DNA from 2 places in the Cyanobium sp. Lug-B genome. Region 1 is predicted to be linked to the other one. Evidence: predicted binding sites of a transcription regulator. Region 1 holds the regulator's gene; the other holds the start of a gene.
The links. The regulator NtcA, encoded in region 1, controls nitrogen genes in cyanobacteria. The targets are predictions, from matches to a motif close to GTANCNNNNGNTAC.
Positions count from the first base shown of each region.

Region 2: the regulator NtcA is predicted to act here: its motif matches at 1,335-1,348, upstream of queF (preQ(1) synthase).

Region 1 covers NZ_JAGQBM010000049.1:18,961-22,398, forward strand. The annotation lists gene dcd (dCTP deaminase) at 1-34, opposite strand, end outside; gene KBY81_RS12010 (ATP--corrinoid adenosyltransferase) at 39-638, opposite strand; gene rph (ribonuclease PH) at 803-1,579, shown strand; gene ntcA (global nitrogen regulator NtcA) at 1,722-2,387, shown strand; gene KBY81_RS12025 (DUF3084 domain-containing protein) at 2,463-3,438, shown strand, end outside.
Region 2 covers NZ_JAGQBM010000015.1:40,373-43,810, reverse strand. The annotation lists gene KBY81_RS05785 (TlyA family RNA methyltransferase) at 26-856, shown strand; gene KBY81_RS05780 (P-II family nitrogen regulator) at 897-1,235, opposite strand; gene queF (preQ(1) synthase) at 1,452-1,868, shown strand; gene KBY81_RS05770 (cytochrome c biogenesis protein ResB) at 1,870-3,189, opposite strand; gene KBY81_RS05765 (cytochrome c biogenesis CcdA family protein) at 3,186-3,438, opposite strand, start outside.

The DNA of each region.
Region 1 (3,438 bases):
CCTGTTCGTTGATCCAGTGGTCGTTCTTGAGCATGGCGTCAGCCGCCGCGGCGCAACTGGGTGACCTGATCGGCCATCGCCATCAGGCTGGCCGGCATCGAGGGGCCCGTCAGGATGACATCCAGATGGGCTGGCCGCTGTTCGAGCGCCTCGATCACCGCCTCGGCGCTCAGATACCCCAGGGCGATCGCCAGACCCAGCTCATCGAGCACCAGCAGATCCAGATCCCCCTTCAGCAGCCGCTCGCGGCTCACCTCCCACACCTCCGCCACCGCTTCGAGCGCCTCCTCGGCCGTGGCCCCCTCCTCCCCTTGGGACCCCGGCGGCCCATCCAGGCAGTGGGGGGTGCCCGGCCGCAGCCACTCCAGCCGGCCGCACAGCGTCAGGCTGCCCGCCGGCCCCTGCTCCACGCCCCCCTTGAGGAACTGGCTCACCAGCACCCGGCTGCCCAGCCCGGCGCTGCGCAGGGCCTGGCTGAACACCGCCGCGAAGCTGCCCCGGAACGGCGCCGTGTGGATCTGCAGCAACCCCTCCGGCTGGCTCACCAACCGCAGCGGCGGCACCAGGGCCAGGGGCTCGGTGCGCGCCGGGGCGGCCGTGCGCCGGGGGTGGCCGGGGTCGATGAGGCTGGCGGTCATGGACACCCCACGGAAGCGTTGGTGTGAAAGGTCCGGACGGATCGCCCCGGCCGCTCACCTCCCGAATGTAGCGGCCCTCGCCAGCCCGGCACACCATCGGTAGTGGCTGGGAACAGACGTACCACCGGCGCCACCTACGCTGGCCCGGCTCCGCCAAAGGCCGCGTGACCACTCCCGCCGACGCCCCCCGCAACGACGGCCGCACCGCCGATGCCCTGCGCCCGGTGGCCGTCGACTGGGACCCGATGGGCTTCGCCCTCAGCTCGGTGCTCTTCGCCGCCGGCCGCACCCGCGTGCTCTGCAGCGTCTGCCTCGATCCCGAGGTGCCCCGCTGGCGCAAGGGCTCCGGCAGCGGCTGGCTCAGCGCCGAATACCGCCTGCTGCCGGCCTCCACCCCCAGCCGCCAGGGCCGCGAGCTGATGAAGCTCTCCGGCCGCACCCAGGAGATCCAGCGCCTCATCGGCCGCAGCCTGCGGGCCGCCCTGGATCTGGAGGCCCTCGGCGAGCGCACCCTGCTGGTCGACTGCGACGTGCTCCAGGCCGACGCCGGCACCCGCACCGCCTCGATCACCGGCGCCTGGATCGCCCTGGCCGCCGCCCTGGGGCGCCTCCAGCAGCAGGGGGTGCTGGCCGCCTCGCCCCTGCGCCAGCAGGTGTCGGCCGTGTCGGTGGGCCTGGTGGACGGTGTGGCCCTGCTGGATCTGGACTACTCCGAGGATTCCCGCGCCGAGGTCGACCTCAACGTGGTGATGGACGAGCAGGGCCGGCTGCTGGAGATCCAGGGCACCGCCGAGGGCGCCCCCTTCTCCCGCTCCCGCCTCGACGCCCTGCTGGATCTGGCCGAACCGGGCCTGCGCGCCCTGCAGGAGGTCCAGCACCGGGCCCTGGCTGGGGCGCCGGCCGGGCCCAGCGTGGTTGCAGCCGCACGGACGACCGGCTAAAGAGTGTCATTGGCTACATGGATCGGCCAGACCGATCCATAGGTTCATCACCAATCGCCACGCCTTGATGGTCGGCGCTACGCGTGGCTTCAGCCGCTACCCCAGCAGCCCATCCAGCGGATCCCCCGGCTCCGTGACCCCCATGGGCGCCCCCGGCACCATGGCCACCACCCTGCTGGATGTGATCCGCGGCCTGGCCGGCAGCAGCGTCGAGACCATCGAGCGCGGCAAGACGATCTTCTTCCCCGGCGACCCCGCCGAGCGTGTCTACCTGCTGCGGCGCGGTGCCGTGCGTCTCTCGCGCGTCTACGAGTCGGGCGAGGAGATCACCGTGGCCCTGCTGCGCGAGAACAGCCTCTTCGGGGTGCTCTCCCTGCTCACCGGCCAGCGCTCCGACCGCTTCTATCACGCCATCGCCTTCACCCGGGTCGAGATGGTCACGGCCCCGGCCACCTCGGTGCGGCGGGCCATCGAGCAGGACGCCAGCGTCGGCCTGCTGCTGCTCCAGGGCCTCTCCTCCCGCATCCTCCAGACCGAGACCATGATCGAGACCCTCACCCACCGGGACATGTCCTCCCGGCTGGTGAGCTTCCTGCTCGTGCTCTGCCGCGACTTCGGCGTCCCCGGCACCGAGGGCATCACCATCGACCTGCGCCTCTCCCACCAGGCCATCGCCGAGGCGATCGGCTCCACCCGCGTCACCATCACCCGCCTGCTGGGCGACCTGCGCAACGACGGCCTGGTCCAGATCGACCGCAAGAAGATCACCGTCTTCGATCCCATCGCCCTGGCCAAGCGGTTCAGCTGATCGGGCGGTCGCCGCCGGGTGCCGCGAGTCCACCGGCAGGGATACTTGGTGGATCGCGGAACCGGGGCTCGGAAGGTGTCGGGTTGGCTGCTGATCCTCGCGCTCCTGGTGCTCGGCGGAGTTCTCTCCACCCTGGGCGACCGGCTCGGCAGCCGTGTGGGCAAGGCGCGCCTCAGCCTGTTCAACCTGCGGCCCCGCAAGACCGCCGTGGTGATCACGGTGCTCACCGGCAGCCTGATCAGTGCCGTGTCGCTGGGGCTGATGCTGCTGGTGAGCGAGCGCCTGCGGGTGGGGCTCTTCGAGCTCGACCAGATCCAGGACCGCCTGCGGGACAGCCGCGCCGCCCTCAAGCGCAACGAGGGGGAACTGACCCGCACCCGGGGCGAACTGGAGCGCAGCCGCCTCGATCTGATCACCGCCGAACGCCGCCGTGACCAGGCCCTGGCCAGCCAGCGCCGCGCCCGCGACCAGCTGCTGGCCGCCGAGCGCCGCGTCGACACCCTGCGCCGCGAGCTGCAGCCCCTGCAGGCGGAGCGCGCCCGGTTGGAGGCCGAGCGGTTCCGGCTCAGCCGGGAGGTGCAGGGCCGGGACGCCGAGATCCGCCGCACCGAGGCCGAACTGGCCAGCGTCCGCCGCCGCATCGCCGCCGGCGCCAAGGAACTCAAGGACCTGGAGACCAACGTCATCGCCCTGCGCCGCGGCGACGTGGTGATCGCCAGCGGCCAGCCCCTGGCCACCGCCAAGGTGCAGCTGCAGCGCCCCGACCAGGCCAAGCAGGTGATCGATGCCCTGCTGCAGGAGTCGAACCGGGCCGCCTTCCAGCTGCTGCTGCCCGGCCAGCCCCCCAACCGCCAGATCCTGCTGGTGCCCCGCAGCGACATCACCCGGCTGGAATCGCTGCTCGCCACCCCCGGCACCTGGGTGGTCAGCATCCGCTCGGCCGCCAACGTGCTGCGGGGCGAGGCCCAGGTGCTCGCCTTCCCCGACCTGCGCCCCAACCGTCAGGTGGTGGAGCAGGGGGAGGTGCTCTCCCGCACCTCCCTGGAGCCCG
Region 2 (3,438 bases), on a different contig from region 1:
GCAGGACCCATGGCCGAAATGCAGGATGGCCCGTAAGCAGCGGCTCGATCGCCGGCTGGTGGATCTGGGCCTGGTGGCCAGCCGCCAGCAGGCCCAGCAGCTGATCCGCGCCGGCCGGGTGCGCGGCGGCGGCGAGGTGCTCGACAAGCCCGGCACCGAGGTGGCCGAGACCCTGCCCCTGGAGGTGGAGCAGCCCCCCCGGTTCGTCTCCCGGGGGGGCGAGAAGCTGGAAGGGGCCCTGGCGGCCCTGCCGATCCAGGTGCGGGGCCGGGTGTGCCTCGACGGCGGCATCTCCACCGGCGGCTTCACCGACTGCCTGCTGCAGCACGGGGCCGTGCGTGTGTACGGCATCGATGTGGGCTACGGCCAGACCGCCTGGAGCCTGCGCACCGATGAACGGGTGGTGCTGCGGGAGCGCACCAACCTGCGCCACCTCACCCCGGAGCTGCTCTACGGCGACGGCGATGCCTGGCCCGATCTGGCCGTGGCCGATGTGTCGTTCATTTCCCTCGCCCGGGTGCTGCCGGCCCTGCGGGCCCTCCTGGTGGGATCGGGTGAGGCACTGCTGCTGGTCAAGCCCCAGTTCGAGGTGGGGCGCCAGCGGGTGGGCAAGGGGGGCGTGGTGCGGGATCCGGCGGCCCACGCCGATGCCATCGCCGGCGTGATCGCCGCCGCGAAGGAGCTGGACTGGCACCCCGCGGGACTGGTGGCCTCGCCCCTCACCGGGCCCGCCGGCAACCACGAATACCTGCTCTGGCTGGTGCCGGGCGGGGCCAGCGCCGAACCTCCCTCCGAGGGCACGGACTGGTCCGGCAGGATCGCGGAGCTGGTGAAGGAGACCCTGGCCGGGGCCTGAGGGGCCCACGGCCAGGGTCAGGGCGGCAGGAACCGGGTGCTCAGATGGCGCCGCTGTCGAGGTCGCCGGTGCGGATCCGGATCACCGAGTCCACGGTGCTGATGAAGATCTTGCCGTCACCGATCTCGCCGGTGCGGGCGGCATCCTGCACCGCCTGGACCACGGTGGCCACCCGGTCGTCGTCGACGACGATCTCGAGCTTGAGTTTCTGCAGGAATTCGACCGTGAATTCGGAACCGCGATAGCGCTCCACCTGCCCCTTCTGCCGGCCGAATCCGCGCACCTCGCTCACGGTCATGCCGACGATGCCCGCATTGACAAGGGCGATCTTCACGTCCTCGAGCTTGAAGGGGCGGATGATGGCCTCGATTTTCTTCATGGCTGTGCTGCGGTCAGGAAGGCGACGGTTGGAGTCTCTCAGAGTCCCCGCCTGAAGGGAGGGACGGCTCCATTACCGCCGAGCCTTGCCGGGGTCGTCGTAACGGTTGCTACGCCCGCTCCGGGCCGCTGACGGGCGGCCGCGGCTCCTGGCCTGGCCTCCGCGCCATGGGTCAGCTCCTGTACGGTCAAAATCCGTCTCCCTGTCCTGCTGACCATGGCTTCCGGTGTCGCCGACCAGCCCCAGACCGTGACCCCCCTGTACGGGGAGCGGGCCATCGCCGAGGCCCAGCTGGTCTGCTTCACCAACCCCCGCGAGGGTCGCGCCTACGAGGTGTCCATCGAACTGCCGGAGTTCACCTGCACCTGCCCCTTCTCCGGCTACCCCGATTTCGCCGTCCTGCGGCTGCTGTACCAGCCCGGCCCCCGGGTGCTGGAGCTCAAGGCCCTCAAGCTCTACGTCAACGGCTACCGCCACCGCTCCATCTCCCACGAGGAGGCGGCCAACCGGATCCTTGACGACCTGGTGGCCGCCTGCGATCCCCTCTGGATGCAGCTGGAGGCCGATTTCAATCCCCGCGGCAACGTGCACACCGTGGTGCGCGTCAGCCACGGCGAGCGCCGGCCCTGCTGAGTCAGGGCTGGGGTTCCAGCCGCTGCAGCAGCGCCGGCAGCTCGGCGGCGAAGGCGGTGAGGTTGCGGTTGCAGAGGCCCGCCACGTGCAGCCGGCCGCCGGGCCCATCGGCGATGGCCCAGAGCTGGCGGGTGGCCACCAGGCTCAGGGCACCGCCCGCCAGGGCGATGGCGAAGCCGGTGTATACGAGCGGCACACCGGGGTCCCGTTTGAACAGGATGCCGCTGGCGGGCAGCACGCTCGCCACCCGGATCGGCAGCCCCTTCACCTCCTGGGCCTCGCCGCCCGGCACCAGCTGGGCCAGGGCCACGCCATCGGGGCCGAACACCTGCACCGGCCCCTGTTCGCTGGTGAGGCTCAGCAGCACCGGCTCGGTGCCATCGGGGCGGGTGGGCAGCACCAGCCCCCAGAGCTGGTCGCCCAGCTGGGGGAAGGTCTGCAGGGGCAGCTCCAGCACCGGGCTGCGGCCCAGCTGCAGGCTGATCGTCGCCAGGGACCAGTCGGCCTGATACAGCGTCATGCCCCGGTAGCGCAGGGGGTGGTTGACGCTGATGGCGGCTTCGGTGGTGGTGGCCGCATCGCCGGGGGTGATCAGCCGCAGGCTGGAGGAGAACTGCTCCGGGCGGCCGGCGGGATCCCGCTGGATGCGGAAGTCGTCGAGGGCCAGGGTCACCTGGGTGCTGCCGCGGCTGTCAAGCAGTTCCAGCTCCCGGCCCGGGGCCAGGAAGCGCTCCAGCCGCTGGCCCCCCAGGGCGCCCCAGGCGGCCCCCACCATCAGCACCACCATGCCGGCATGGACCAGCAGGGGACCCACCCGGCCGAGCACCCCCCGGCGGGCCGCCAGGCGGTCGTCCTGGCGATGGATCTGCCAGCCCGCGCCGCGCAGATCGGCCTCCAGCCGCTCCAGGCCGGCGACGGGATGGTCGGTGACGAGGGTTTCGGCCACGCTCAGCTTGCTGAGCTGGCGGGGGCTGCGGTAGTCGATCCAGCGCAGCGAGGCCTGCAGGGCGGGCCACTGGCGGCGCCAGCTGCACAGGATCAGCGACAGGCCCAGCCAGGCCAGCAGGGCCAGGAACCAGCCACTGGAATACACATGATCCAGCTGCAGGCGCAGCACCCCGTCGCCGTCCAGCACCCCCAGCCAGGGGGTGGGGTCGTAGAGCTGGTGGTAGAAGCCGGCCTCCTCCTTCTGGGGAACGGCTGTGCCGATGCCGCTGGCGATGGCGATGACCAACAGCAGGCCGATCGCCAGGCGCAGGTCGGAGATCCAGGCGGCCAGGCGCTGCAGGGGGCGCCAGGGGGAGGCTGCCGTGCCGCTCATGGCAGCACCGACAGCAGGGTGAGGCCGCCGCTGGCCAGCAGCACCACACCGCTGATCGGTGGTACCCACTGGCCCAGGCGGCGCAGCTGCAGCAATCCGGGCAGGGAGGCGGCCACGGTGCCGGCCAGCAGCAGGGGCATCACCTGGCCGGCACCGAAGCAGGCGAGCAGCACCAGGCCCACCAGGGGCTGGCCGGTCTGGGCCATCCAGGCCAGCAGCACGGCCAGCACCGGGGTGGTGCAGGGGGTG